4 regions of the Priestia sp. FSL R5-0597 genome follow, and region 1 is predicted to be linked to each of the others. Evidence: predicted binding sites of a transcription regulator. Region 1 holds the regulator's gene; each other region holds the start of a gene.

Region 1 (8,001 bases):
TGCCTGTCACTAACGTAGTAGATTGATTTCCCGTAGAAACTTCATTTTTCCCTTCTTCTATTCCCGCTAAAAGAAACGGGATATCTATCTCATAGATTTGAGGATACACGACAAACCGCTGGTGCAGCGGATAATATGCCTTCTTTTTTACAATTCCTAATAAATCACTCATTTCAATCGAAATCGTAAAAAATTCATATTCTCCTCTTTCTACAAACGATCTTTCATATGGAATAACAGCGTTTCGTTGAAAAAGCGGATAAATTGTTCTTTCTTCTTGATCTAAAAGGTTACTCTCCTCTTTCACCGCTGCCATATAAACAGGAAAAGCCGAGGAGCGTGTAATGTGAATGTCATAAGAAAGATGATCTCCAGCGAATCGAGGCTGTAGCTTCACATCACGAGCAACATTCCACTTCTTCAACGGATAGAGCAACACGGCTACCGCATATAATCCAAAAGGTAAGAAGCTATAAAATAAAAACCAGCTGACAAAGCCTCCTTGAAACATGGCGTAAGAAAACGTAGCGGTAAAGATGCAGAATAAAACGAACCAGTCTCTACATTTATTCCATATCACTTTTATATACTGTTTCATAAAGTACCTCTTACCTTTTAACAGGTACTTTCGTATCAGCCATAATTTGCTTCATCACATCACTCGCTGTTAAGCCGCTGTACTGGGTATCGGGTCTTAGCGTTAATCGATGTTCACACACATACGAAGCAAGCTCTTGAACATCATCAGGAAGACAGTAATCTCTTCCCTTCACTAAAGCATATGCTTGAACGGCCTTCATAAAGGAAACCGTTCCACGAGGACTGATACCTAACGAAACATGTGGATGAGAGCGCGTTTTACGAATGATTTCGATGATATAGTGCTTGATCACATCATCTACATAAATACTGCTTACAGTTTTTTGAGCCTGTACTAATTCCGGAATGCTCATGACGGGTTTGACATCCTCAAGATTAACTTGAGTCGATACGCCGTTTAAAATTTGAAGCTCCTCTTCTTGCGTAGGATAACCCATGCTTAATTTGAATAAAAAACGATCCAGCTGCGCTTCTGGCAAATGATAGGTCCCATCAAAATCAACAGGATTTTGAGTAGCCATCACAAAAAAAGGCGCCGGAATTTCCCGGGTGATACCATCGGTTGTTACATGATGCTCAGCCATTGCTTCTAAAAGCGCCGATTGTGTTTTAGGAGAAGTCCTGTTAATCTCATCAGCGAGTACAATGTGGCTCATGATAGGACCTGGACGAAAATGAAATTCCATGTCTTTTGGACTGTAGATAGAAACGCCTGTTACGTCGGATGGCAGCAAATCAGGCGTGAATTGAATTCGTTTAAATTCTGCATCAATTGATTTGGCCAGTGCCTTCACGAGCATCGTTTTCCCCACACCCGGCACATCTTCAAGTAAAATATGCCCCTCTGCAAGCAAAGCAACCAAACTCAACGTAGATACGTGACGTTTTCCAATCACAATTTGATCGATGTTTTCTAATACTTGGTTTAATTTACTATTAATATGATCCAGCTGAATCAATAAAGCTCCCCCTTAAAACTCAGTTAAGCCTTGAGTTTAATAAGTTTTCCAATAAACATAGTACTATCTTAACAAATTTTAAAAAAATCTGAAAATATTAACGCACGCAAAAAAGCGACCAAGTGAGTACTTGGTCGCTTTTTTAGGTAGGGCACTGATTACATCATGCCGCCCATTCCACCCATGCCGCCCATATCAGGCATTGCAGGTGCTCCGCCTTCTTCTGGCTTGTCAGCAACAACTGCTTCAGTTGTTAAGAACATAGCCGCTACAGAAGAAGCATTTTGAAGAGCTGAACGCGTTACTTTTGTTGGGTCAACGATACCAGTGTCTAGCATATTTACCCACTCGCCAGTCGCAGCGTTAAATCCAGTTCCAACTGCTTCGCCTTTTAGACGCTCAACGATTACTGATCCTTCTAAACCAGCGTTGTGAGCGATTTGACGTACAGGCTCTTCAATCGCACGTAATACGATGTTGATACCTGTAGCAGTGTCACCGTCAGCTTCGATGCTTGCTACTTTATTATAGATATTTACTAATGCAGTACCACCACCAGCTACGATACCTTCTTCAACCGCAGCACGCGTAGAGTTTAATGCATCTTCAATACGTAATTTACGTTCTTTTAACTCAGTTTCAGTTGCCGCACCAACTTTGATTACAGCTACGCCACCAGCAAGTTTTGCTAAGCGCTCTTGTAATTTTTCACGGTCAAACTCTGAAGTTGTTTCTTCAAGCTGAGCTTTGATTTGGTTTACGCGTGCTAGGATATCTTCTGCGTTTCCTGCACCGTTTACAACTGTTGTATTTTCTTTTGTTACAACAATTTTAGAAGCGCGACCTAATTGATCGATGCCTGCTGTTTTTAAGTCAAGACCAAGCTCTTCAGTGATTACTTCTCCGCCTGTTAGGATCGCAACGTCTTGTAGCATTGCTTTACGACGATCACCGAAACCAGGAGCTTTAACAGCTACAGCTGTAAATGTACCGCGAAGTTTGTTCACAACTAATGTTGCTAAAGCTTCACCTTCTACGTCTTCAGCAATGATTAATAGAGGCTTGCCTTGTTGAACAACTTGCTCTAATACCGGTAAGATTTCTTGAATGTTACCGATTTTTTTGTCTGTGATTAAGATGTATGGATCATCTAATACAGCTTCCATTTTATCTGAATCAGTTACCATGTAAGGAGATGCATATCCACGGTCAAACTGCATACCTTCTACCACTTCTAATTCAGTTGTGAAACCTTTTGATTCTTCAAGTGTGATAACGCCGTCGTTACCAACGCGCTCCATTGCTTCAGCAATTAATTGACCTACTTCTTCGTCAGCTGCTGAGATAGCCGCTACTTGAGCAATTGAATCTTTACCTTGAATTGGTTTAGAGATTGCTTTTAGTTCTTCAACCGCTACAGCTACTGCTTTTTCCATACCTTTACGGATACCCATTGGGTTAGCACCAGCCGTTACGTTTTTAAGACCTTCTCTGATCATTGCTTGCGCTAAAACTGTTGCAGTAGTTGTACCGTCACCAGCAACGTCGTTTGTTTTGCTAGCAACTTCGGCTACTAATTTAGCACCCATATTTTCAAATGCGTCTTCTAATTCGATTTCTTTTGCAATTGTTACACCGTCATTTGTAATAAGCGGTGAACCGAATTTCTTTTCCAATACAACGTTACGACCTTTTGGTCCAAGCGTTACTTTTACAGCATTTGCTAATGTATCTACACCACGTAGCATTGCGCGACGTGCTTCTTCGCTAAATTTAATGTCTTTTGCCATGTTCTTTGACCTCCTCAAGATGTTCTTAATAATCTATTTTTTACGTATGATCAGTTTGTGGTTAAAATTAGCCGATTACAGCTAAAATATCGCTTTCGCGTAAAATTAAGTATTCAGTACCTTCGTATTTTACTTCAGTACCCGCATATTTTGAGAAGATGATACGATCGCCCGCAGCTACTTCTAAAGCTACACGCTCACCGCTTTCTAATACTCGGCCTGTACCTACAGCAACAATTTTACCCTCTTGTGGCTTTTCTTTTGCACTGTCCGGTAACACGATACCGCTTGCTGTTTTTTCCTCAGATTTTACAAGTTCAATCACTACGCGATCACCTAATGGCTTTAACAAGTGAAACAACCTCCTCAAATAATATGTTTGCATTTTTATTAGCACTCAACCTCAACGAGTGCTAACACAATTATTATATTAAAACAAAGTGGGTTTTTTTTGCAAGTATTAAACAAAAAAAATTTAAAATTTACGACAACTACATATAATAGTCTTAGATTTCGACGATTTTGAGAAATAAAGCATTCTTTTCTCTGTTCAATAATATGTATGTTACAATACGAGCAAGAAGAAATTACTAACTTTACAGTACTTCTTCGACATATATACATAAAAACCTTTTAAAGGAGTATAGAAGATTGGAAAAACGTTATTGGTATGTTATCCTCACCTACATCCTTATGCAGTTTTCAGGAGTTGTTGGTATACCGCTGTTAAAATTAACAGGAATGTTTGATGACTATCCAGTTCGAACAGCGAATGTCATGCTTTTGACTTATTGGACTATCATTAGCTTTATCCTTGGTTTACTTATTGTCTTACTGCTGCTGCGCCGTGACATGTCCATGCGTATAGAACATGCTGGAAAAACGATTGCTGTTGTCTGGTCAGTCCTTGGGGTGTTTCTCGCTATGGCTGGTCAAGCTGTAGCAGGTATGATTGAGCACGCTCTTGGCATTACCCAAGTATCTGAAAACACACAAAATATTGTTAATCTTGTTAAAGCAACGCCTTTCCTTATTGTCGTTACGTCTGTTATTGGACCAATACTAGAAGAGATTATTTTCCGAAAGATTATTTTTGGTTCTCTTCACAAACGATACAATTTCTTTATCTCTGCATTTATTAGTTCCCTTATTTTCGCTGCGGTACACTGGGATTTTAAACATTTACTTGTGTATACAGCTATGGGATTTGTATTTGCATTCCTTTATGCAAGGACGAGACTAATTGTTGTACCTATTATTGCTCATGTTTTGATGAATACAATCGTTATTTTATCTCAAACTATTTTTGCAGATAAAATTATAGAAATGCAAAAACAAGCAGAACAAATGCAGTTCATTTTTGGAGGCATGTTTTTATGAAGAATATCCCTTTAACACGAGGGTTTATTTATATTATTATGGGGATTTTATTCACCTACTTGGCAATTCAAAATGCCCAGGAAACCGTCTGGAATTTCCCCACAATCTTATTTGCACTCGTAGCCGCATTCGATTTCAGGTTTGCGGTTCGCATCTTTATCTTGCACTACAAAATTAAAAAATTGCAGCAGCAATATAAAAATCAAGATGATTCATCCAAATAAAAAAACCACTGTTTCAGTGGTTTTTTTTACATACTAACATCTTCTCTTTCTTGCTCTGCCCTTGCCTTTAACACTTTGCGATACGAAATGCGGGAAATAATGATGCTGATTTCATACAAAATTAAGAGCGGCACTGTCACCATCATGTGCGAGAGCAATTCCGGTGGTGTAATAAGTGCGGCAATAACTAGCAGTACGAAATAGGCATATTTTCGAATTTGAGATAAAAACATAGGCGTTATAATTCCTAAACGCGTCAAAAACATAACGACGACGGGAAGCTGAAACAACAAGCCAAAAGGCAGTGTGAGCTGCATTAAAAAAGAAAAGTATTCATTAATGCCAATCACTTGGTTTACATTCAGCTCATCAGAAACGCGCGTCATAAAATCAACGACAAACGGAAACAACACAAAATAAGAAAAAGAGACACCGCCGATAAAGAGAAAAATGGAAACAGGAATATATCCAAGCGTTACCTTACGCTCTTTTTCATATAAACCAGGACTAATAAATGCCCAAAGTTGATACAGTGCAACAGGAGCTGCAAGTACACAGCCGATAATAACAGCAAATTGCATATAAATCTTAACTGGATCTGTTAACCGAAATGCATTCATCGTTAAATTCTTTGCCTCATCAGCATGCTGTAAATAGACAATAACCTTATCCGCTATAAAAAAGCCGCCAATTGTGGCAATCACAAAGAAAAATAAAACAATTAAAATGCGTTTTCGCAGCTCTCCTATATGATCATATATTGACATTTCTTGTTCGGTCATACTATGATCACCCTTTTACTCTTTGTCATCTACTTGACGCTGTTTATCTTTTTCACGATCTTCTGATGCACCGCTAGCGGCATGCTTAAACTCTCTAAGCGTTTGGCCCACTGATCTTCCTAGCTCCGGTAACCGTTTCGGTCCAAAAATAAGCAGTGCTACAATCGCAATAATAATCCAACTGCCTGCTCCAATCCCCATATTCCCACTCTCCTTATTAATTTAGACTTAAGGAAATCGTAACACAGTCCGTCTTATTCAACAGGATAATTTTTCAAAAAGTAGACGAGCGACTGTAATTCTACAGCAAGATCAATATGATGGAGTCGAATCTCATCCGGTACGTTTAAGCGTGCAGGAGTAAAGTTTAAAATTCCTTTAATTCCGCAACTCACTAAACGATCAGTAATTTGCTGAGCAACAGTGGCAGGAACGGTTAAAATCGCTACTGAGATGTCATCACTCATATAATCTTCCAATTGGTCAAGATGATAGACCGGCACGTCGCCTACTTTCGTACCCACTTTTTCTTCTATCACATCAAAAGCGCACTCAATTTTGGTGTTATTATTTTTAATAAAATTATAATTTAGAAAGGCCGTTCCTAGATTCCCTACGCCAATCAGTGCTACTTTCGTTACTTCATCTTGGTCTAACGTTTTACGGAAAAATGTAAGTAAATAATTCACATTGTAGCCGTATCCCTTTTTTCCTAATGCACCAAAGTAAGAAAAGTCCCGACGAATAGTAGCAGAATCCACTTTCACTGCCTCACTTAACTCCGCTGACGACACACGCTGTTTACCAGAAGCATGCAAATTTTTCAAAAAACGATAATAAAGCGGCAATCGCTTAGCCGTTGCTTGTGGTATTTTTAATTGTTCAGTGTTCACGTTGTACCCCCTCAGTTCATGTATGTCATTACTAACATTTTCAAGTCATATTGCATTACCTTTCACAAAGCATCAACCGCTTTGAGGTAGCGCTTCCAATTCTCTCTCTTTTCTCTTGTTTTATATATACTCCGCTTCACACCTCGACGGCTTTTGTCTATTCAGCACTCCTTAAAGTCGGTATGTAGAACGAAGCAATTAGCCCTTCAAAGGATCGGTTTGTTAGTCATGACGGATTTTTTTACATCCATCATAGATAAGTTCAGAGATGCACTTATCTCTTATTTTAACATAGTATCCTGTATAAAATGTGCAGGTAAAATCATTTTATTTCATGAATCAAAACATTCGCTTCATCATTTGTCCTTGTCCCTCTACAAATTACAAACGCTTGTAGGAAGAACTTGTAGTTAAAAATATGTTAAAATACACTATGGATATACTACTAGAGGTGAAAAAATGATTATTCTACAATTGAACGGTATTACAAAATACTATGGGGCAGAACCCATTTTATCGAATATAAAGTTAGAAGTACAATCAAAAGACCGCATTGCCCTAGTGGGACGAAACGGTGCTGGTAAATCAACTTTATTAAAAATTATTGCTGAGCAGCTTTCCTATGACAGCGGAGAAATTATTAAACCTAAGGGTGTTTCCATTGATTATATGGGACAAGATACAGTTCTTGAGTCAACACTCTCCATATGGGAAGAAATGATGACTGTCTTTGCTCCATTAAAGAAGATGGAAAAAGAATTACGTACGCTTGAAACGAAGATGGGTGATCCAGACATTTTTAATGATTCAGTTCAATACGAAAAACTAACCAAAGAGTATGATCAGCTTCAAGTAACGTTTAAAGATTTAGGCGGCTATCAATATGAAGCGGATACACGATCTATTCTTCACGGTTTCCGTTTTTCAAACTTTGACTACAGCACCCCTATTTCCTCCTTAAGCGGTGGACAAAAAACGCGCCTGGCTCTTGCAAAACTGCTTTTAACAAAGCCTGATTTGCTTATTCTGGATGAGCCTACCAACCACTTAGATATTGAAACTTTAGCATGGCTGGAACAGTTTCTGCAAGGGTATGAAGGAGCTATTTTAATCGTTTCACATGATCGTTACTTCCTTGATAAAGTCGTAAATCAAGTGTATGAAGTCGTACAAAAAACAACGGTGAAGTACACGGGCAACTACTCTAAATACCTTGTACAAAAAGCAGAGCGATATGAAAAAGAGTTGCGTCAGTACGAAAAGCAGCAAGATGAAGTCGCAAAGCTGAATGATTTTATTCAGCGAAACATCGCCCGCGCATCGACTACAAAACGTGCGCAAAGCAGACGTAAACAGCTCGATCGAATGGAGTT
Region 2 (8,001 bases), 280 kb from region 1:
CCCATGCTGTATTTGAGCGTGTATTTAAACAGTTCACCCTCTTTTCCGGCTAAACCTACTGCTCCAGCAGCGACAGCAATTGATTGAGGAGAAAGCATTTTAGCCATTACGCCGCCGGCAGTATTAGCCGCTACGAGAATAATTGGCAAGACATTAATTTGCTGAGCAGTAGTTAGCTGCAAGTTGCCGAACAGCGCATTATTCGATACGACAGACCCCGTTAGAAATACGCCAATCCAGCCAAGAAATGGAGATAAAAATGGAAAATAAGCAGCTGATGTAGCGAGTGCCAATCCAAGTGTAGAGGACTGTCCTGAATAATTTGAAATAAAAGCAAAAGCAATGACCATCATAATCGTCATAATAGGTCTTGATAGTTCTTTTACGGTTTCCAAAAGAGTGGTCCATGCCACTTTTGCCGATACGTTAAGCAAGAAAACTGAAAGGATACAAGCGATAAGAATTGCCGTACCTGTTGCTGCAAATAAGTCTATTTTTAAGACAGCAGCGTAAGGCGTAGGATCTTTTACTAAAGGCGCTGCTTTAATTACGTGATTGTGTAAAAATGGGACGTTAATAAGCAGGTTCAGATGTTCAAGCGCCGTTTTGACAAAAGAAATGCTCCAAGCCGTAACGAGTATCGTTAATAGAATAAAAGGAGACCAAGCCTTTAAAATTTGTTTTGGTGACAGGCTGAAGCTTTTAGCTGCTGCCGGGCTTGTTCTTTTAATATAAAAAGCAAGAGCAAGCAAACTCACAATAGAAGATGTGATATTTGGAAGTTCAGGGCCGATGTATGTAACAGTTAAATACTGCGTCAGTGCATAGGAAATGGCTGTGATGCTCGTTGCTTTCCATACGTCTTTTAATCCTTTTATCCCATCCATAATAAAGACAAGTAAAAAAGGGATAAGAAAAGAAATAATCGGAAGCTGCGTGCCAAGAAAATGAGCAATTTCTTTTGGATCAATGCCAGATACTTGTCCTGCGACAATGACAGGAATCCCCATGGCGCCAAAAGCTCCTGAAGCTGTATTAGCAATTAAGCATAGCGCCGCTGCTTTTAACGGTTTGAATCCAAGTCCAACTAGAAGCGCTGCTGTAATGGCAATTGGAGCTCCAAATCCTGCTGCTCCTTCTAAAAAAGCATTAAAGGAAAAAGCAACAAGCAGCATTTGCAAGCGGGGGTCATCGGTTATTGAAATAATAGATTGCCTAATGGTAGTAAACTGTCCGCTTTTGACAGTTAGCTTGTATAAGAACACCGCGCCGATAATAATATAGCTGATGGGCCAAAGTGCATACAAAAACCCATAGCCTGTGGCTCCTAAGACCATTGAGGCAGGCATATCATAAAAATAAATAGCAATAATCATAGAAAGAAGTACCGTAATACCAGCAGCAATGTGTCCTTTTAATTTCAAAAGAGTTAAAGCAATAAAGAAAAAGATGATGGGGATGAGTACAATTAGTGCAGAAAGCCAAATATTATTTAACGGATTATATACTTGAGTCCACGTCATATTCATACACCTCTACTACATATTTAAAACAAGGGAGCGGGGGAGTCCCCCGCAAAAATCTTTTGATGTTACACAAAAGCTCTGTCGCGAGTTTGCTTAAGAATGCTAGCAGAGTGCTCGAGCTGCTGCTGTTCGTGAGGAGTTAAATTCAATTCAATAATTTGGCGCACGCCGTTTTTATTAATGATAGCCGGCACGCCGATATACACATCAGAAATACCGTATTGTCCTTCTAATAAAGCAGATACCGTTAAAATAGAATTTTCATCATCTAAAATAGCCTTGGTTATGCGTACAAGTCCCATCGCAATTCCGTAATAAGTCGCTCCTTTTCGATTAATAATATGGTAAGCCGCATCGCGTGTTTGTTCGAATAGATGCTGCATATCCGGCTCTTTTTCAATAGCAGCAGTATTGATAAAATGTTCGAGCTTCACACCGCCAATTTGCGCGTGGCTCCAAACAGGAAATTCCGTATCTCCATGTTCCCCCATAATATAAGCGTGGACGTTGCGAGAATCTACTTCGAAATAGTCGCTTAACAAGTAGCGGAAGCGAGCTGTGTCAAGAATCGTTCCTGAACCAATTACTCGTTCGTTTGGTAATCCTGATACTTTTTGTGTAACGTGTGCGAGAATATCAACTGGATTTGTTGCCACTAAAATGATGCCGTCAAATCCGCTGTTCATAATATCTTTTACAATGCATTCAAAAATTTTAACGTTTTTTTCAACTAGATCTAAGCGCGTTTCCCCTGGAGCTTGATTAGCGCCCGCTGTAATAACTACTAAATCAGCATCAGCGCAGTCTTTATAATCTCCAGCCCAGATTTTCATCGGTGTGGCAAATGGCATTCCATGATTGATATCGCGTGCTTCGCCTTCTGCTTTTTCTTTGTTCATATCGATTAACACTAATTCATTGGCAATACCTTGATTCACCATTGAAAAAGCGTAGCTTGAGCCAACAAAACCAGTTCCGATAACGGCAACTTTTCGTGTCTTTGGTGTAAATTGTGTTTTCATTTGTATCATCCTTTGAATTTTATTTTGTGATGTTTTTCACAATGTTAGTGTAACAAGAATAAATACCCTCGGCTGTGATAAAAATCACACCCTTAAAAAAATAGTAAACAATTTTACAGGGCGATTTAAAAAAGGGTTCTTCTACATGAAGTGCCACATTTAGAAAGATCTTAAACGTTTAAAGTGTTGAGTAAAGGCAACTTGTTTTGCAGAAAGCTAAAGAGTTTAACATTCTCTATTTGTATGTTAACAGCCAATAATGTTTCTATAGACCCACACGAAATCCATTTGTTACACTAAGTTTGCTTATTTTGAATAAAGGAGTGGAAGGGATGGAGAACTACTATGAGCAAGCCCAAAAAGGCGCTTGGGTTAGTATCTTATCATATATCTTTTTATCAGCATGTAAACTTATTATTGCGGGTGTCACCGCTTCCTCTGCTTTAAAAGCCGACGGTCTTAATAATGTTACAGATATTATTGCATCAATTGCCGTCTTAGTCGGCTTAAAAATCTCTAAAAAACCTCGCGATAATGATCATCCCTATGGACATTCCAGAGCGGAACATATCTCTTCACTTATTGCTTCTTTTATCATGATGGTCATCGGACTAGAAGTATTGGTCGACGCGGGTCAGTCATTATTTATGGACAAATCTGAAGCGCCTAATTTACTGGCTGCTTGGGTAGGTCTTGGAGCGGCTGCTGTTATGGGTGGTGTCTACCGGTATAATATTAAGCTTGCTAAAAAACTTGATAGCCAGTCTTTATATGCGGTTGCTAAAGATAATTTGTCTGATGCACTTGTGAGTATAGGGGCTGTTGTGGGAATTTTCGGCTCACAATTCGGCCTGCCCTGGCTGGACGTGGTAGCTGCTTTTGCTGTGGGAATTATTATTTGTAAAACAGCCATCGAGATTTTTAAAGAAGCGGCTCACTCCTTAACGGACGGATTTGATGAAGAAAAGTTAGGGCACTACAAAGAAAGCATTGGGCTTGTAGAAGGTGTAAAAGAAGTAGAAGATGTGAAAGCGCGCAAGCTTGGTAATCAAGTCGTGATTGATGTAACTGTTAAAGTAGATCCCCATTTAAATGTTATTAAAAGCCATGAAATTGCTGATCAAATTGAACATATGATGAACGATGAGCATCAGATTAAAGATACGCTTGTTCATATTGAACCTGATGCATACGAAAAGCAAAAATAAAACCAGCACGTTCTTTCGTTATGAAAGGATGGGCTGGTTTTATTTTTGGAGAAATTTGAAATAAATCACAAAAACTTCTTCAAAAATGAAAATGAAAAGCCGTTATTAGTAATATAAAGATTTTTGTAGAAGGGTGAGGGAATGAAGAGGTTAAGTGCAAAGCTCGTAGTATTTTTTAGTATTTTTATAGCTATTTTATTATTAGTTGTTTCAGGGGCTGTTTATCAATTTACCAAAACACAAATAGAAAAAGATGTAGAGATTCAGTCTCAAAGTCAAGTGAAAGAGTTAAAAGAAACGATTCATACGTACTTAGACATGTATAGTCGTTCTTTGCTGACGTATAGTGAAAATGACGTAATTGTTAATTTTGTTAAGCAGGAAGGAAATCAAACAAACCAAGAGAAAAATCCGTATTTTACATGGAATACGGTTCAAAAAGAGTTTACGCAGTTTAAAGAAAAATATCCAAACCTGGCACTTGAATACATAGGCACTAAAAATAAGGGAATGTATTCTGTTCCTAAGCAAGAGTACGGATCAGGTTATGACCCGACTTCAAGAGTTTGGTACAAACAAGCAATGGCATTACCTGATCAAGTAATTTACACGGATCCATATGAAGATGCAGCAACGAAAAAGACGGTTGTGACGATTGCAAAGGCTATTTTAGATCCAGATACTAAAAATGTGCTGGGCGTTATAGCTACTGATTTAGACTTAGATGCATTAAAAAACATTGTAGGTAAAGCAGAAGTAAATCACGGTGGATATGCATTTTTATTTGATCAAAATGGCACAGCGCTCGTTCATCCAACAGAAGCTGGAAAAAATTTAATGAATCAGCCATTTATGAAAAAAATGTACGAAGCAGACCGGAATAAAGATTTCATGAAGTATACCTTTCAAGGTGAAGAGAGAGTGATGGCATATGATACTCTCGAAGGAACGAATTGGAAGATAGGAAACGCCTTTATTTATAATGAAATGCTCTCAAGCGCTCATCATTTACTGAATGTGATTGTCTGGATTGCGTTAATTGGCATCTTATTATCAGTGGTGTTAACCATCTTTTTCTCAAGAATCATTACGAATCCAATTCGCCGCTTGAAAAACGAAGTAGCCAAAGTAACAGCTGGCGATTTAACAGTTCAGGTTCAGACGAAGTCAAAAGATGAAATTGGTGAACTTACTCATTTATTTAACGATATGGTAGCTAAAATGAAAACATTGATTGGCACGGTTCAGACGTCTGTTGAGACAGTAAAAACGTCTGTTGAAGACTTGAGTGCTGTATCTGAAGAAGCAACTGCATCCAGTGAAGAAATTGGCCGGGCTATCCATGAGATTGCCAGCGGCGCCACTCAGCAGGCTTCTGACGCTGACTCTACTAATCACAAAACGATGAGTTTATCTTCACAAATTGAAGAAGTCATTGAACAAAACGCCGAGATTAATAAAATGACGATTGAAGCTGTAACCATCAATGAAAAAGGCTTAAAACAAATGCAGCTGCTTCGCAACCAAACTACCGAATCATCTCAGACGATTCACGGTGTTCAAACGGTAATGGAAGAGTTAACAAGTAAGATGAAAGAAATTGAATCTATTATTTTTACAATTAATAGCATTTCAGATCAGACAAATTTACTTGCACTAAATGCTAGTATTGAAGCAGCTCGTGCAGGAGAACATGGCAAAGGATTTGCGGTAGTAGCTGAAGAGGTACGAAAACTTGCTGAACAGTCCTCTCAGGCTACTGAACAAGTTCGCCACACGATTGCAGCGATTCAAGGGGAAGTCGCGGCTGCTCGTGAAGAATGCAACCGGACAGAAGAACTTTCAAAATCTCAAGACTTTGTGGTAGGAGACACAGAACAAGCTTTTCGTGAAATTGCTACTACCATTGAGCAGGTGGCAGCGGCTGTCGAACATGTAACAAGCAGCATGGACAGCATTGATGAGCATAAGGAAGACGTGGTAGCGGCCATTCAAAGTATAGCAGCTATTGCACAGCAATCAGCAGCAGGAACGGAAGAAATTACGGCTTCTACAGAAGAACAAATTAGAGCTATTTCTACTGTTTCTCAATCGGCTGAACATTTGCAAGAGATTAGTGAAGAATTGGCGAACTTGATTCGTCAATTTAAAATTAAATAAAAAAGAGCGCCAATAACATATTGGCGCTCTTTTTTATTTAATAGGAAAACAAGTTGCTGTACGGTAAAAAAACCTGCTGATCTGGAGGTGCAACAGCTGACACGCGCTGATGTGTAAACGGGTGTATAAAAGAAAGCTTAATGGCATGTAAAGCTTGCTGCTGATCTTTTAATCTCTTTCCGCCATAAAGCGTATCACCAAGTAATGGATGGCCGATGTGACTCATATGAACACGTATTTGGTGAGTGCGTCCGGTCTCGAGCGAAAGTTCAATAAGCGTTTCATTTTTTTCCATATTGCGCTTTAACACGCGATAAGATGTTTTGGCAGCTTGTCCCGTTCTAGATACTCTTCTTCTCGTAGCGTGATGGCGATCGCGTCCAATAGGTTCATTAACGATTCCTTGCTCTTGTTTCATGAGTCCTTGGACAAGAGCAACATAAGTCCGGTTAATTTTACGTTCAGCCAGCAGCTGGTCAAACACAGAACTTGCTACAAAATGCTTCGTGAATAAGATAGCACCTGATGTATCGCTGTCCAAACGGTGAACGTGTCTAGGCTTTGTTTTGAGGCCTATTTTTTGAAAATAAGCAGCTACAGCATTTAAAAGAGTTTTTTGGTCCTGCTCTGATGAAGGATGAGTATTTAGGTTTATTGGTTTGTTTACAATTAGCACGTGTTCATCTTCAAACAAAATCTCTATATTAACATTGTAAGGTGTTATTTCATCAGGTTCTGCTTCAAAAAAAGGGAGTGACACTCTATCATTTTCCTTAAGAGTGTTCCTCCATGGTAAAGGTTCACCGTTTATAAGCACATTTTTATTCATCCGAAACTGATGCAGCGTTTTTTTAGGAATACGCCATTTCGTTTTTAAATAATCTTCAATTGTTTGCCCTGCATCATTTTTTGCGATTTTATCTTCTAGCCATTGGCCGTGTATACTCATATTTAATCCCTTCCTTACATACTAGTAAATATCCTTTAATCTTTAAAAAGAACTTGTAAATAATTAGGAGGAAATAACTACCTGAAGTTCTCGTTTTATGTTTATGTTATGCTAAATAAAGAGACATAAGTTAAGAGAAAAAAGGGGGGGTAACCATGAAAATTGCCCAAGCAGCTCCGCCAGAAATGGAGAATTACATAGAAGAGTTGACTGAACAGCTTCGCTATGACTTGTTACCTCGGTATGTATCTGTAGATAAGCTTAATCCTGATGAATTATTAAATCCAGATTATTGTACAGACCATTTATATAATGGCTTACTCGATGAAGCATTGCAAGTCATTAGTAGCCTTCAGACAATAATTGCCGTAATTGAAGCGATTCAACATCGGCCGATTGAAGAAAGCGACTGCGAGCAATTCGAAAAAAATATTGCAATTTTAAAAAAATACGGGTTTTTATTTCCTGTTTCCATTGAGTGTTTTGCAAAAGAAAACAATTTGATTACGTATTCGTATGAATCGTTTTATAATTCATACATAAATTAAAGAGGCTGGGAGAAAAGTATTTTAGCCTAAGTGAAAAACGAACTATTGATCAGCAAGTTTGATGAGTGGTTCGTTTTTTTTATGGTGAATACAACTTCATCTGTTTCGTCCTTCCAGCAGTTGATTGAAGGGCAAGGCGAAGACTCTTGCGGAAAAAGCGGGACAGATGAGACCCCGCAGGAGCGCAAGCGACGAGGAGGCTCAGCGCCCGCCCGCGGAAAGCGAAGCCTTGCATGGAAATCAACGGCGGTGTCATAAGCGGTTCAGTTCATGTATCTGATTTGTTCGTCTTTAGGTTGGATTCATTTAGTTCTGTACCGGCCTCTTTTTAATCATATATTTCAGACTTCTATTGGACATTCAAAAAGAGCTTGTGATATGGTCAAACTTGTATAAATCCATCAAAAAATAAATAGGAGCGAAAACATGACAAAAGCAAAATTATGTTTTATCGGTGCAGGCTTTCACGCATCAACGAACATTTACCCCTCTGTTATTGAAGCGGGAGCAGAAATTAAAGCAATTTCCACACGCAGTATCGAAAGATCAAAAACTGCTCTTCAACGATTTGGGAGCAGCGGTACGCCG
Region 3 (8,001 bases), 2.5 Mb from region 1:
GATAAAATGTTTGATATTATGTTTCTTCGCCTTTTAAAAGAAATTAGTATGGGTCTACATACGCTGCATTTAACCATGTCCTACAGAAAAGACATGATCTCTTTTTACAAAAAGCTTACGGCTTTCACACAAGATGTGTATGACAAATGTGTAGATTACCTTCAGGAAAAAGACGTGCTTCCAAGACCTCCAGCTGTCTCAGTGCCTAAAAAAGCGAAGTTTGCTGAAGGCACAGATTACATGGATGGAATCCATCTATTTTCGAGTAAACGGGTATTAAATACTGTAGAGGTAGCACATATTTATTACGCTATCGAAAGCAACATTCTTGGCATGCAAATGATTACAGGGTTCGCTCAAGTAGCAAATGAACCTGAAGTGAAGAAGTATTTTGTAAAAGGAAAAGAGCTGGCTAAGAAAGTTGTAAGTAATTATAGCAAAATTCTTCTGGAGAGCGATATTCAGACGCCTGCGACGTGGGGTGCGAAAGCAACCGAGTCAAAAATAGCACCTTTTTCAGATAAACTAATGATGTACTGCGTGAGTTTATTCTGTAGTTTCGGGCTAGGAAGCAACGCTTTGGGCACCGCGTTTAGTTTGCGTGGAGATCTTCCTCTTACACTTGTCAGTACGGCCAAAGACATTTTAACATACGGGCAAGACGGGGGAAAAATCATGGCCAAAAACGGATGGCTTGAGGAACCGCCAAGTATGGAAGACCGAAATGATTTGATTAAATAGAAAAAGCATAATACATCAAGAAAACTTCTTTTTTTAAAGAAGTTTTTTCTTTTGGATAAAAAATGTCGTTATTTGTTTATTTAACGGTTTGTTTTTTGAATAAAAAGGATATATAAACTATAAATTTACAATTATATGATAAAAAAGGAGGATTTTGCAGATGAAATGTTACATAAAGGTGTTAAAAAATTACGGGGTATTTTCTGGTCGAGCAAGCCGAACTGAATACTGGATGTTTGTGTTAGTTAACTTTGTTATTTCATTTATTCTTTCGTTCCTTCAGTTCGTTATTGATAAGCCTCTTTTTCTTCCGGTTATCTATTCGTTGTTGGTTGCAGTCCCATCGTTAGCGGTAGGAGCAAGAAGACTCCACGATACGGGAAAAAGCGGATGGTGGCAGCTCATTACATTGGTTCCACTTATCGGCAGTATCTGGCTAATTGTTTTATTCTGCCAGCCTAGCGATCCAAAAGAGAATCGTTTTGGTACAACGGCCAAAGCAGCATAATTAGAACTCCCCCTTAGGTAAGGGGGAGTTTTTTAGTGGACAGGTTCCACTATAGCTCCATCATAAGCCGATTGGTAAATAGCTCGTATGTCTTTTTCACGAAGAGGCAAAGGACTGCGAGCGAGAATTCGTTTTTGCTGGACGCCATCTTCTGTCAGCTTTTGAAGGGCACTTTCTGGAATATTAAAGCCGCGAAGGGTTTGAGGAATGCCGACGTCTTCAACAAGTGTCTGCAGTTGTTTTACACACTGATAAGAAGCTTTCTCTTCTGATAAAGAAGTAGCGTTTCCGCCTAGTGCTTCAAAAATATCCCGCATTTTTGTCACGCAGCTGCTGCGGATATAGCCCATAACGTATGGAAGCAGTACGGCGTTTGATTCACCGTGAGAAATATGAAACTGTCCGCCTAATGGATATGCAAGTGCATGAACACCAGCAACACCAGCGTTAAAAAAAGCGAGACCTGCTAAATAGCTTCCGTAGCTCATCTGAGTTCGTGCTTCTTTATCTTCGCCATTTTCTACAGCTGTTCTTAAAGAAGAGCTGATCATGCGTATAGCCTTTAGGGCTAAGGCGTCCGTTGCTGGATTTGCATTTACCGATACATAAGCCTCAACGGCATGAGTTAATGCATCAATCCCTGTAGCTGCCGTTACTTTAGAAGGAACGCTCAGCGTAAGCTCGGGATCTACAATGGCGGCGTCTGCAAGCAAATGGTCGTGGGTCACGACGTCTTTGCTGCTTTCAAGAGATAATACAGAAATATTCGTTACTTCTGAGCCCGTGCCGGAGGTCGTAGGAATTAAAATTTTCGGAAGCCCTTTTTCCGTAATTTGTTTCGTGCCAGTTAAGTTCAAATATTCTTCTACAGCTCCGTCATGAACGGCTAAAACGGCCGTAAGTTTTGCTAAATCTAATGCGCTGCCGCCGCCAACTCCAATGACTAAATCAAATTTTCGGCTTTTTGCGTAAGATACGAGTTTTTCACCAAGCGCTAAGGGCGGCTCTGGTGCCGTATCTGCATATACATCTACTTCGTATCCATTTTGTATAAGAGGAGCACTTACTTTATCTACAAGTCCAATGTCTTTTAACACGGGATCTGTGACGATTAAAATATGAGCAGGGTCATATTTTTTTACTTCGGGAAGCAGTTGCTGAAGTGATCCCCATCCTGTGTAGCTAAGAGGGGTGAAAACTAGTTTTGAAATGGTCATTTGTTTGCCCTCCGATTTATAGAAAATTTTTTTATATTAAGCAGCTGCTTGATTTCATTCGTAATAACCTTCAGTAGATTTGCGGAACTGCTGAAATTGATTTGCATCGTGACCAAACCAAACTTGCGAATTAGTTTCATAGGCTAGACGGCGTATACGTTCAACCGTGTTTGCATATCCAAGAGAGTCGTAGATAATACCGGGTGGTTTAACAGGAGGACCATAGCTCTCAGCTGTATAGATTGTATCGGATGCTAAGATAATGCCACCTGTTTCAGGCAAATGAACATGAAGACCAAGCATACCCCAAGCATGTCCGCTTCCAAAATTCAAGACATTAATTCCTTCTGCCAGTTTGATGGTATCTTCGTTTCGTTTAATCGTTTTCCAACGAAGGTCATTTTTTATCCAGGCGTCAATGTCAGCCCAAATGTAAGCACCTTCTTTTTGATTGCGTGCATAAGACTGAAGAGTGCCGTTTAACTCATCTTCATGAACGATAACAGTGGCGTTAGTGAACAATTCTAAGCAGCCGGCATGATCAAGATGAAGGTGGGAGGCAACAACAAATTTAATTTCTTTAGGGTCAACCCCTAATTGTTCTAATCGATTTGGTAAATAACATTCTTCTGTAGCGGAGTAAGGAAACATTTGTTGAGTTGCTTCAGTCCAACGCCCTTGTGGTCCCATTGATTCAGGGTTGCAGGCTGTATCAAACAGAATTTTCCCTTCAGGATGATCAATTAATACAGTATAAATTGGAAACTCTACAAATTCCGTAGGTGCATGAGGGTTCTTAACAGTTGCTGGGTTATGCATTGCAAGCATCCAGTTTTTATCCATTTGCATCGAGCCGTTGTCCATCACATAAAGCTTTGGGTTAGGTTTGATAATATTACACATATAATAGCCTCCTAAACGTAGTTGAATTTTTGTTTGCGTTTTCAAAATGACTTTATACTACATTTACCCTATATGCTGGAGAGAATAATCCTTTTTAAAATGGATAGACTCTTTCCTATTCTTTCAACATACTAGACTGCAATTTTTATGCCAGTATTTGAAAAGTAAATATTAGCGCAGTTTTCCTTGGTTCTTATAACCAAGTGCTGAAAAAATTCACCGCTTTTAGAAGGAAAAAGGCTATTGTGCATTGAATGGTTAGTGGTGAAAAGTTTCACCATATGTTGGCGGGAATTCACCATAAGAAAGGAATGCAAAACAATGACTTCTTTTAAAGGGAAAAAAGATTTGACGAACGAAACGTTACAGGCCATCATTGAATTCTCTACGGACGGAATATATGTAGTAAATAAAAAGGGAATAACGATATATGTAAATGAAGCTTATGAAAAAATCACAGGAACAAATAAACGAGACGTATTAGGAAAGCATATGCAAACCGTTATCGATGAAGGATATATTGATCAATCTGTTTCCCTACTTGTGTTAGTAGAAAAACAGCAGCGCTCTATTATGCAAACCATTTCAAGCGAAAGAGACGTTATGGTAACAGGAAATCCAGTGTTTAACAAACAAGGTGAAATAGAGCTCGTTGTGACCACTGTACAGGATATTACACAGTTAAACGCAGTTAAAAAAGAGCTTTTAAAGGTACAAGAGTTTTCGCATATGAATGCAAATAAATACGCTGTAAACGTGAATGGGTCGGAACAGCCCCTAGTGTTTCAAAGCAATAGGATGAACTTGGTTTATCAGCAAGCCAAACAAGTAGCTCCGTTTCCTACAAGTATTCTTCTATCAGGTCCCTCAGGATCCGGAAAAGAAGTAGTCGCTAACCTTATTCACGATTCAAGCGATAGAAACAATCAGCCATTTATTAAAGTGAACTGCGGAGCCATTCCTGAGCCGTTGCTAGAATCGGAGTTGTTCGGCTATGAAAAGGGAGCTTTTACTGGCGCTCGAACAGAAGGGAAAATAGGACTGTTAGAACTCGCTGATGGCGGAACCTTGATGCTTGATGAAATTGGTGAAATGCCGATTTCCTTGCAAGTGAAACTGCTTCGAGTGTTACAGGAAAAGCAGGTACAGAAAATTGGAGGAACTAAAACAAAAAGTATCGATATACGAATCATTTCGGCAACAAATCAACATCTAGGAGAGCTTATTAAAAAGGGGAGGTTTCGTGAAGATTTATACTACCGTTTAAAGGTAGTCGAAATCAGCCTTCCGCCTCTATCTCAACGTAAAGAGGATATCAGTTTACTGGTTGATCATTATGTTTCCTACTTTTGCAGCTTGTATTACGTCCAAAAGCGCATATCAAATAAAGCGAAGCAAGTATTAAAAGCTTACCAATGGCCAGGAAATGTAAGAGAGCTTCGAAATATGGTGGAGAATATGATTGTGTCTGTTCCTGGAGAAACAATTGAAGCCCATCATTTACCTTTTCATACTTATCATGAAGATGAAAAATGTGATTATTTACCTCTAAAAAAGAAAGTGGAGCAGTTTGAACAGCGACTCGTTAAAGAAACTATTCAACATTGTTCATCACTCCGGCAGGCAGCGAAAGAATTAGGTATCGATCATTCTACTTTGATAAAGAAACTAAAAAGATGGGAATGTAAAGAAAGAGAGGAGCAGGCTTGAGATATGTAACAAAAGAATTAGCTCAGAAAATTGTCGGTAGAACAATGGAGATTATTGATTGCAACATTAACGTGATGAACGAAAAAGGAGTCATTATTGGTTCTGGTGACAAAAAGCGAATGGACCAAATTCACGAAGGAGCGCTAATGGTATTAAAAAGCGGCAGTTCTTACGAAATTACTCAGCAGCAGGCTGACTCGCTGCGCGGAGCCAAACCGGGCGTGAATTTGCCTATTTTCTTTAACGGAGAAATTGTTGGAGTCGTGGGATTAACAGGACTGCCAGAACAGATTCGTAATTATGGAAAGCTCGTGCGCATGGCGGCTGAAATGATTTTTCAAGAAATGATTTTAATAGAGGAAATTCAGTGGGATGAACGGTTAAAAGAAGAGCTGGTTCATCAGCTTCTTCAACACGAAAAGCCGCTGGATTCCTTATTTTTTGAACGAGCAAATCGATTTGATATTAACTTATACCTTCCAAGAATGGCAGTGATTGTTACAGCTGAAAATCGCCATAAAGTTATGAAGGTTGTAAAGAAATACATAGCTAATAATGATCTATACGCTATGCTTCCAGACGGAGTAGTCATATTAAAATCTATAGAAGCCGGCAGCGCTAGCAGCTATGCTGAACAGCTGGAAAAACAGCTTCGTGCGTCTGGTATGGTGTGTAAGTTATCTGCAGGATCTGTTCAAGCTGACTTTAAAGGCCTTCATGTATCGTATCAGCAGGCAAAAGATACGCTTTCGGTTGGTTCAAAGCTTCATCAAGAAGCTGATTTCTACTGCTATTCGGATTATCAAATTCCCGTACTGTTACGTCAACGTGCCGGTTTTCAAGAAAATCATGATCTGTTGCAATACTATGAAAAGCTTAAGGAATATGATAAGAAAAAAGAACTTATCGAAACGTTAACAATCTATATAGAAGAAAATGGCGAAGGAAGCACGGCAGCTAAAAAGCTTTTTATCCATCGAAATACGCTAAGCTACCGTTTAGACAAAATTCAAGATATCACGGGAAAAGATCCAAGGAAAGTAAAAGACCTTCTTGAACTATATGTAGCAATGCTGCTATCTAAAATTTCATAATTGTGCACGTGCATAAAAGATCTTGTGATAGCAAGGTCTCTTTTTGTTGAAGTGACTAATGAAAGAATCAAAGGTAGCGCTTACAATTAGAATTGGGGATAGAAGAAACAAGAAAGGGGATGCTTTATGGACGTTCAAGTAAGCGCATTAGGCGCGATTTGTGCATTAGTAATTGCCATTATATTAATTTTAAAGAAAGTGGCTCCTGCATACGGAATGATAGCCGGAGCTTTAATAGGAGGACTGATTGGCGGAGTTAATATTGCTGATACCGTTACTTTAATGATTGAAGGAGCGCAAGGCATCATTCCCGCAGTGCTGCGGATTCTTGCAGCTGGGGTATTGGCCGGGGTATTAATAGAATCAGGTGCTGCAGCGGTTATAGCAGAAACCATTGTAAAAAAACTCGGGGAAACAAAAGCACTTTTAGCTCTAGCGCTAGCCACACTTATTCTTACGACAGTAGGCGTGTTTGTTGATGTGGCTGTGATCACAGTGGCGCCTATTGCTTTAGCTATTGCGAAACGTACGGGTATGTCAAAGCCTGCTATTTTACTAGCAATGATCGGAGGAGGAAAGGCAGGGAATTTAATGTCTCCTAATCCTAACGCCATTGCTGCTTCAGATGCATTTAATATTCCGCTTACATCCGTAATGGCCGCAGGGATTATTCCCGCTATATTCGGCGTAGCAGCTACTTATGTAGTAGCCAAACGATTAGTGAAAAAAGGAACAATGGTTCAAGCTGAAGAAATAGATACAGTGGATGCAAGCAGCTTGCCGCTGTTTTTAACAGCCATCATAGCGCCAATCGTTACCATCGTCCTGCTGGCACTGCGTCCGCTTTTTGATATTAATGTTGATCCGATGGTTGCTCTTCCTGCAGGAGGGATTGTTGGTGCCATTGTGATGAAAAAAGGAAAACAGCTTAATACATACGCTATTTCAGGGTTAGGGAAAATGTCAGGTGTAGCCATTATGCTGCTTGGAACGGGGACATTAGCAGGAATCATTGCTAACTCTCAGCTAAAAGACGTGATCATTCAAGGCTTGTCTACCATTGGGTTGCCTGCTTATGTTTTAGCACCGGTTTCAGGTATTTTTATGTCAGCCGCAACGGCTTCGACAACGGCAGGAACAGCAGTCGCAAGCCAAATTTTTGGATCGACGATTTTAGAGCTAGGCGTTTCTGCTTTAGCCGGAGCTGCTATGGTTCATGCCGGAGCGACCGTACTTGATCACCTTCCGCACGGAAGCTTTTTCCACGCAACGGGCGGAAGTGTAAATATGAAAATAAAAGAACGTTTAAAATTAATCCCTTATGAATCGCTGATTGGACTCATTATGGCAATTGTATCCACGCTTATATTTGGTGTATTAAAGCTATACGGGTAAAAACAAAAAGGAGTGTTTCTATGAAAATTGTGATTGCACCGGATTCATTTAAAGAAAGCTTAACGGCTCTGCATGTTTGTGAAGCGGTTGAAAAAGGAATAAAATCTCATTTTCCAGACGCGGAGATTAGTAAAGTACCTATGGCAGATGGAGGAGAAGGAACTGTTCAGTCGCTTGTAGACGCAACGGGTGGAGATATTATACAAGCGCGAGTAACCGGACCTTTAGGTAAAGAGGTTGAAGCTTTTTACGGAATTCTTGGAGACGGCAACACGGCTGTTATTGAAATGGCAGCCGCTTCAGGTCTTCATCATGTCCCTGTCGATAAACGAAACCCGCTTATCACAACAACGCGAGGAACCGGCGAGCTCATTCTTAAAGCGTTAGATCACAAAGTAAAGCATATCATCATTGGCATTGGAGGAAGTGCTAC
Region 4 (8,001 bases), 2.4 Mb from region 1:
CATATTCAATAAATTCAGGAGCTTGATGAGCTGCCATGATACCGTGGTAACTGATGTCTAAGCCCACTTCTTCTTCTTCTTCCGTAGATCGAAGCGGAACCACCAAGGAAATAACCTTTAACCCTATCCACGTCGTAACAAATCCCCAAGCGCATAGAGCAATTAATCCGAGAAGTTGAACACCTAATAACGTCCAGCTCCCTCCTGTAAACACACCGCCGTCTGTAGAAAATAAACCCACAGCCAACGTGCCCCATATTCCCGAAGCAGCGTGTACAGGAAAAGCTCCTACAGGATCGTCGATTTGACGTGCTTCGAGCCAGTTTGTAGCTGCCATCATTAATAAGCCGGATACAGCTCCAATAAAAATAGCAGATGGTGTATTAACAAAAGCGCACCCGGCCGTGATGCCGACAAGTCCGGCAAGCGATCCATTTATTACAGAAGGTGCATCTGAACGATTGTAGCGAAATAAAGTATAAAATAAAGTAGCTGCTCCCCCTGCTGCTGCTGATAACATTGTGACAATAGCAATGTGACCAATTCTAACGTCAGTGGCACTTAGCGTACTTCCTGCATTAAACCCGAACCATCCAAACCATAATAAAAAAGCACCCACTGATGCAAGCGGCAAATTGCTTGGAAGAGAAACAGAACTAATTCCATTTTTCGTGAACTTCCCTTTTCTCGGTCCAATCATTATTGCAGCTGCTAAAGCTGAAAAACCGCCTAAAGCATGAATAACTGCCGAACCGGCAAAATCAAGCATCCCTAACTTACTAATCCATCCGCCTCCCCAAATCCAGTGGCCGGCTATAGGATAAATAAATGTAGTCATTAAAATCGCATATAAAAGATATGCGCGGAAATTAATTCGTTCTGCCACCGCTCCAGAAACGATAGAAATGACCGCAATAACAAACGCACATTGAAACAGCCAAAATGTTTCAAGCCCAATTGGAATGTCAAGGTGCGATAAATTACCTGAGAGCGCAAAACCGCTTTTACCGACGATTCCGCCTAAATCATCTCCGTACATTAATCCAAACCCAATTAAATAGAAACAAAGCGTTCCTATTGTAATATCAGCGAATACTTTCATAATAATATTGACGCTATTTTTATAGCGGACAAAACCTGCCTCTAGCAAGGCAAAGCCGCCTTCCATTAGCAAAATCATCGCGGCTGTTAATACAACCCACGTTGTATTTATCCCTAAACTTAGTTCATTAACACTCATATCCCAACGCCTCCACTGCTTTTTAATCGTTTTATTTCTTGTACAATAGCAGGCGAAAGCGTAATTTCACTTGTTTCTTCATTTTCCGCTTTTATTAATTCAAGAACTTCATGAAGTTCTCGCATTTGTGCTTTAAGGTGATCAATTTTTTTAAAGCGTTCCTTTACGTATACCATATACTCGACCGCTTGATGCTGACTTAAAGGACGCCCGGTAAAAAATTTGCGAAACGGTGATAGTGATTGATACCAAGCTTCTTCAGCACGTTTCTTTTCTTCGTATTTACTAATTTTCGCTTTTATATCTTCTATTTCTTGTGCTTTAGCTTCTTTTAACTTCATTATAAATTCAATTAATTTTAATTGAGGCAATGTAATGACCACATTATGATAAAGTTCATCCACTATAACCATGTTATATCTCCTTACATAAGATGTTATATTCTGATTATATGTAGAACACTATAGTAAGTCAATGTAATTTTTTGAAAACTCTTTAAATAGTAAATGCGCCCTATCTTTTTAATACTTATAGAATATTAAGTTCGTATGTGTTGAAATATGACGTTATTTGTTTTATCGTAGGAAGAGGAATCATGTTAGTTCCCTATTTTAATTTTATTTACCTAGGCAATTATTCGCTTTATTTTTTATAAACTTTTATTAAACAAAGGGTTACGAGGTTCTTCACTTATTTTTTCAACGAAATGAGTTGATTTTATCTCGTATTAAAATTAAAATAGAATTATGTGCAAGATTTCACAACTTCACAATGTAGTTTGAAAGTCTAGCAGATAACTAGGAACTACATATGCAACAGTATCCAGCAAAGGAGGACTTTTCATGTCTCAATCAACTATTCAAAAATCAGCTGCAGAGGAAAATGCTGCTGTACAAACAGAAGCGGCGGTTAACAAAGGTCAAGCGGATGTGTTAGATCAATTGTTAAAGCCTGAAGTACAAGAAGCTCTTACTGTTCTTGTAGATAATTTACCAAAATTATCTGAAATGGTAACGGTGCTTACAAAAACTTACGACGTTGCGCAATCATTATTAACTGACGACGTATTAAAAGAAGATCTACTTGGTGGAGTAAAAGAATTTATCGAGCCAGTAGAAGGAACAGTAAAAGGTCTTGCAGCTACTGCAATCGAAGCAAACGATCGTGCAGAAGCAAATGCTTCTAATTCAATCGGTTTATTCGGTTTATTACGCATGCTTAAAGATCCACAAGCTCAAAAACTATTCCGCTTTGCACAAGCGTATTTAGACATTACAAACGAAAAACAAAAATAATTTTCATTAAAAAGTGTGGACGGAGGATCGACTATGTCAAAACATATTTTAATTTTAGGCGGCGGTTACGGTGGTTTATTAACTGCAATGACAGCTCGCCAACACCTAAGTGCGGATGAAGCAAAAATTACAGTAGTGAACCGTTTTGCTACTCACCAAATCATTACAGAATTACACCGTCTAGCTGTAGGCGGCGTTTCTGAACAAGCGGTAGCTTTACCACTTGATAAATTACTTAAAAACTACAACGTTGATTTAAAAATTGCAACGGTAAAAGAAATTTCACCAGATCAACGTGAAGTATCTCTTGAAGATGGTACAAAATTAAGCTACGACTACCTTGTTACAGCTTTAGGTAGTGAAACTGCTTACTTCGGTATCCCTGGTTTAGAAGAGCACAGCTTCGTTCTTAAATCAGTAAATGATGCAAACCGTTTACGTGCACACGTAGAAGCTTGTATCGCTGAATACAGCAAAACAAAAAATAAAGCTGACGGTACAATCGTAGTTGGCGGTGGCGGATTAACAGGTATCGAACTTGTTGGTGAATACGCTGACTTAATGCCAAGCCTATGTCTAAAACACGGTGTGGATCCAAAAGAAATTTCTCTATACTGTGTAGAAGCAGCTCCTACAGTTCTTCCAGGCTTCCCTGCTGAATTAGTAGAGCGCGCTCAATCAAGCTTAACAAAACGTGGCGTTACATTCGTTACTGGTACACCTGTAACAAAAATGGATGCTACAACTGTTGAACTTAAAGACGGCAGCAAAATTGAAACAAAAACAATGGTATGGACTGGCGGAGTTCAAGGTAACTCTGTAGTTGCTAACTCAGGTATCGAAGTAAACCGCGGTCGTGCACTTGTAAATGAATTCTTACAATCTACATCTCATAAAGATGTATTCCTTGCTGGTGACTCAGCGGTTGTAATGGGTCCAGAAGGTCGCCCTTACCCACCTACTGCTCAATTAGCTTGGCAAATGGGTGAAGTTGTAGGCGTGAACTTAGCAGTAGCTATTCGCGGCGGAGCAATGGAATCATTCGTTCCTGTCTTCTCTGGTACACTAGGAAGTCTTGGACGCAAAGATGCAATTGGTACAATCGGCGGAAACAAAACGCAATTAAAAGGTTTACCAGCATCACTTATGAAAGAAGCAAGTAACGTTCGTTACTTATCTCATATCAAAGGATTATTCGCATTAGCTTATTAATCCGTCTTAAAACGAAAGAGGAATTTCCCTCTTTCGTTTTTTTATTTACATAAGCCAAGAAATAAGAAGCGGAAGCGTAATCAACGATAAAATAGCACTAATGACAAAAGCAGAGGCCGTTTCGTTTTCCAAGCTTTCAAACCTCAAAGCAATCATCGCAGCTACAGCAGACCCAGGAAAAGCTACCAGTAAAATAGCTTTTGTCACTTCATCTGAAGACAGCCCTATCCATACTGCAATTCCGAGCATAACGATCGGTTGAACCGCTACTTTTAAGACAGCGATCCCAAGCGCGCCTTTACTGAAGTTAATTTTTCCAATTCCAATCGTTACTCCTACCGCAAACAAAGCTGCTCCGGATGTGATACTTCCAATTTGATCAAGCATATCCTGTAACAGTTTAGGTGACTGAAAGCCGCAAAGCGTTAAAATCACTCCAATTAACGGGACACATGCCAAAGGCTCAGATAGACCATGCAAAATAGAATGAACCGTTACTTTGAATAAACTTGTTTTCTCTTCCCCTTCTTTTCGTCCCCTTTGGCCAACGGTTCCCAAAATCGTTGCCAACGGATCTAAAATCGCGTTCACCACGATTCCTGTGATGGCAATTGGAATCGCTACTGCACCTGCACCAAACAAGCCTCCAAGTACCGGAATGCCCATAAAAGCAAACGTTGGCTGAGCTGAGTTTAGAGCAAACATAGAAGAAGAAGTTAGCGTATGCTTCCCTGCATACTTCACGATGAGCAATATAATGAGATAAAACCCGACGATGCCTAAAATCAGCACAACTAAAAACGGCCATTCATCTATGAGTGTTTTTCTTGGCGTTGTCGTCACACCTACAAATAAGTGTGCAGGAAGCGCAAACTTCGTTACTAATGTGTTAAGCCCCTTAGACGTTTGCTTGTCAAATTTTTTAAAATGCCCTGCTAAATAACCAAGCAAAATGACAAAAAAGATAGGCGCGAGAATGAGAAAAATTTGACCTATGCTCATTTATCATTCACCTCATTCATTTCTTGCCTTAACAGGTTTATAAACAGGCTGCCATACCGCTTCTTCTACAAGTTCAGCTACATTTTTTTCGGTAACAGTTGCTACGTTATCTTTTACAGCAGCATCGGCAACTGCCACAGCAACCGCCTTTGATACTTTTTGAAGATCTTTAATATTTGGAAGAAGCGTATCTCCTTTTGTATCTGTTTCTGCTATACGCGCTACTGCATTGGCTGCTTCTGCAAACATAGATTCAGTAAACTTTTGAGCGCGAACCACAATTGCACCTAAACCAAGACCTGGAAACACAAATGCATTATTAGCCTGTCCGATTTCGTAAGTGTGCCCGTTATATTCAACGGGTTCAAATGGACTTCCTGTTGCAATAAGGGCTTTTCCTTCCGTCCATTTTATAATATTTTCCGGAACAGCTTCAGCAAGTTTAGTTGGGTTTGAAAGCGGCATAATCACCGGGCGCTCTACATGCTTTGCCATTTCTTTAATAATTTCTTCGGTAAAAGCATCCGTGACGCCTGATGTTCCAATTAAAATCGTTGGCTTCACTTGCTTGACAAGCTCCAACAGTGAAATTTTATTTTCATCGCCCTTTTCCCATTCTTTAATCTCTTCATTTTGGCGAACATATGGCTGTTGAAAAGGAGCTAAATCTTCCATATCTTCCGTTAACAGACCTCTGTAATCATATGCCCAAAAACGATCATATGCTTCTTCTTCAGATAACCCTTCAAGCATCATCGCACTATGAATACGATCAGCATTCCCAATTCCAGCAGATCCCGGTCCAAATACAACAACCCGCTGATCTTTTAAAGGCGTACCTGTAATACGGACGGCTGTTAAAACGGCTGCAAGAGTAATTACTCCCGTTCCTTGAATATCATCATTAAATGTTAAAATTTTATCGCCGTATTCTTTCATAATGTGTCGCGCGTTAATATTACCAAGATCCTCCCAATGAAGAAGCGCTTTAGGAAACTTGGCCGTTATTTCTTTTACAAATTGAGCGATAAAACGATTATAGTCTTCTCCTTTTACTCGTTCATGACGATTTCCTAAATACAAAGGATCTTCAAGAAGCTTTTTATTATTGGTCCCCATGTCAAGAACAACAGGCAGTACGCGGCTTGGGTCAATTCCTGCTGCAGCTGTGTAGACCGCTAACTTTCCAACTGCGATATTGATCCCTCCTACTCCCCAGTCCCCAATTCCTAAAATACTTTCTGAATCCGTGACTACAAGCAAATCAATATCTTCGCTGTCGAGCCCTAAGTTTTCAATCGCCTCACTTAATCTGTCCGCTTCATTTACGGATAAATATAAGCCGTCAGGACGATGATATTCATGGCTGTATTCTTGAATAGATTGACCTACAGTAGGCGTGTAAATAATGGGAAGCATTTCACTTAAATGATCGGTTAATAAACGATAAAACAACACAACGTTCCGGTTATGCAGATCATTTAACGAATTATTTTTTTGAAGATCATTCGGCGCTTTTTCGAACTGCTCATATGCTCTTTTTGCCTGCTCTTTTAACGTTAAGACCGTTGGAGGAAGAAGTCCCTGCAGATGAAGCTCTTCTCTTTCTTCTTCAGTAAAAGCAGAGCCTTTATTTAAATAAGAAGTGGATAAAACTGATTTTCCTTTTAGTGAAGTTGAAATTGACCCATCTTTTTCTACTTTATATGCTCTCATGTTTTTACCTCTTTTCGTGAACAATTAGATAGGGTTAGGTTCAGCAAAGAGATATATTTTTAACCATTTATTTTTAATGAAAACAAAAAAGAGATTGAGGCATAACTACATCAATACAATCTAAAGACGAAAAAACGGGATAAATGAAACCTGTGTTCAACCTAACAATAAAAAAATCCGAACGATTCATCGTCCGGATCTTCCTTACGCCAAAATACGTTTTTCCCGCTTCGTTTTTTATACCATGCTGTAGTCTTCCTCCTCACTTTCTGAGTAATTAGGTGGCTGTATATGTGAAGGCACAAGACATTCATAGCTTTCCCCTTCTAGTCTATCCTCCAGCTCTTGTTTCGCTTGACTAATCAGCTCTTGATTTTCTATCATTTCAATCGCCGTAGCCGCGATGGATTTTCCAGCCAATAACATCGCATCATGGGCATACTCCGTTTTCCCTTGAGCAACAGCTTGCCATGTATGAAACGGCGTAGCATAAGCCCACGTTGCGGTCACGCACTGTGCAGTGGGAACATTCCAGCTAACGTCTGCAACATCAGTTGATCCTGTCATGAAGGAAACATTTTTAGACATAGGAGCAATTTGATTGAAGACTGGATGATTTGCTAAAGCTCTGTCTAGCAGTGAACCCACTTGTTTTTTTGCTGCTTCTTTGTCTTCAGCGGATGTAGACTCGTAAATAGCTTTGGCAAAGACTATTTCTTCATGTTTCACCTCAGCCAAATTTATCTGCATCATTTGTTTATGCATCAGCTGCTCCATTGTTTGATTTGGAATTAGATTAGCGCAGGCTCCTTGAATTTCCTGTTCCATTTGTGTTTCAGTCATTAAAGCCGCTCCCTTTGCAATTTTCACAACCCGTTCATAAAGTTCTTTTACTTGAGATGGCTTCGGAGCACGAATTAAGTACATGACTTCCGCTTCTGCTTGAACAACATTAGGAGAAATGCCTCCGCTGTTTGTAATGGCATAGTGTACGCGCGCTTCATCTATCATATGTTCACGCAAATAATTCACACCAATATTCATCAACTCTACAGCGTCTAAAGCGCTTCTGCCAAGGTGAGGACTAGCAGCTGCATGACTGCTTCTTCCTTTAAATTTAAAAGTTGCTTGCATAACCGCATTCGATGACGTATGCATGACACCATTAACGGTAGCCGGATGCCACGAAAACGCGATGTCTACATCTTGGAAAAATCCTTCTCGTACCATATACGTCTTTCCGTAGCCACTTTCTTCAGCTGGACATCCATAGTATCGAACGGTTCCCGGAACATTTTTTTCTTTTAAGTATTCTTTGACTGCAAGCGCAGCTGCTAGTGAGCCTACGCCAAGTAGGTTATGTCCACACCCATGGCCATTTCCATTTTTTTTGACTGGATCTGCTACTGCACACTTATCTTTTTGACTCAGCCCGGTAAGCGCATCATATTCACCAAGAATAGCGATAATCGGATAACCGTGCCCGTAACTTCCAATAAAACCTGTTTCAAGGTTAGCAATATGTGTACGAAGCGT

The links. The regulator Rex, encoded in region 1, represses fermentation and respiration genes when NADH is low (regulators of the CRP and FNR family bind a similar motif). The targets are predictions, from matches to a motif close to TTGTGAAATATTTCACAA.
Region 2: a site for Rex is predicted at 2,573-2,590, ahead of MKX72_RS02660 (L-lactate dehydrogenase). Genes of this name have one in related genera too.
Region 3: a site for Rex is predicted at 3,632-3,649, ahead of ahlS (AhlS family quorum-quenching N-acyl homoserine lactonase). Genes of this name have one in related genera too.
Region 4: a site for Rex is predicted at 1,987-2,004, ahead of MKX72_RS13275 (DUF1641 domain-containing protein). Genes of this name have one in related genera too.

The regions. Positions count from the first base shown of each region.
Region 1 covers NZ_JBBOUZ010000001.1:219,500-227,500, reverse strand. The annotation lists gene MKX72_RS01340 (DUF58 domain-containing protein) at 1-598, opposite strand, end outside; gene MKX72_RS01335 (AAA family ATPase) at 609-1,559, opposite strand; gene groL (chaperonin GroEL) at 1,718-3,349, opposite strand; gene groES (co-chaperone GroES) at 3,417-3,701, opposite strand; gene MKX72_RS01320 (CPBP family intramembrane glutamic endopeptidase) at 4,001-4,729, shown strand; gene MKX72_RS01315 (YdiK family protein) at 4,726-4,953, shown strand; gene tatC (twin-arginine translocase subunit TatC) at 4,980-5,735, opposite strand; gene tatA (twin-arginine translocase TatA/TatE family subunit) at 5,751-5,936, opposite strand; gene MKX72_RS01300 (redox-sensing transcriptional repressor Rex) at 5,990-6,628, opposite strand; gene MKX72_RS01295 (ABC-F family ATP-binding cassette domain-containing protein) at 7,088-8,001, shown strand, end outside.
Region 2 covers NZ_JBBOUZ010000001.1:496,620-504,620, forward strand. The annotation lists gene MKX72_RS02655 (lactate permease LctP family transporter) at 1-1,529, opposite strand, end outside; gene MKX72_RS02660 (L-lactate dehydrogenase) at 1,592-2,548, opposite strand; gene MKX72_RS02665 (cation diffusion facilitator family transporter) at 2,881-3,756, shown strand; gene MKX72_RS02670 (methyl-accepting chemotaxis protein) at 3,898-5,916, shown strand; gene MKX72_RS02675 (RluA family pseudouridine synthase) at 5,954-6,865, opposite strand; gene MKX72_RS02680 (YhcU family protein) at 7,021-7,413, shown strand; gene MKX72_RS02685 (hypothetical protein) at 7,444-7,671, shown strand; gene MKX72_RS02690 (Gfo/Idh/MocA family protein) at 7,840-8,001, shown strand, end outside.
Region 3 covers NZ_JBBOUZ010000001.1:2,759,691-2,767,691, reverse strand. The annotation lists gene MKX72_RS14100 (DUF3231 family protein) at 1-741, shown strand, start outside; gene MKX72_RS14095 (DUF805 domain-containing protein) at 902-1,249, shown strand; gene MKX72_RS14090 (iron-containing alcohol dehydrogenase) at 1,282-2,466, opposite strand; gene ahlS (AhlS family quorum-quenching N-acyl homoserine lactonase) at 2,521-3,369, opposite strand; gene MKX72_RS14080 (sigma-54 interaction domain-containing protein) at 3,691-5,079, shown strand; gene MKX72_RS14075 (sugar diacid recognition domain-containing protein) at 5,076-6,173, shown strand; gene MKX72_RS14070 (GntP family permease) at 6,300-7,568, shown strand; gene MKX72_RS14065 (glycerate kinase) at 7,589-8,001, shown strand, end outside.
Region 4 covers NZ_JBBOUZ010000001.1:2,600,369-2,608,369, forward strand. The annotation lists gene MKX72_RS13265 (ammonium transporter) at 1-1,240, opposite strand, end outside; gene MKX72_RS13270 (hypothetical protein) at 1,237-1,653, opposite strand; gene MKX72_RS13275 (DUF1641 domain-containing protein) at 2,083-2,535, shown strand; gene MKX72_RS13280 (NAD(P)/FAD-dependent oxidoreductase) at 2,569-3,747, shown strand; gene MKX72_RS13285 (AEC family transporter) at 3,793-4,749, opposite strand; gene MKX72_RS13290 (NAD-dependent malic enzyme) at 4,762-6,465, opposite strand; gene MKX72_RS13295 (M20 family metallopeptidase) at 6,703-8,001, opposite strand, start outside.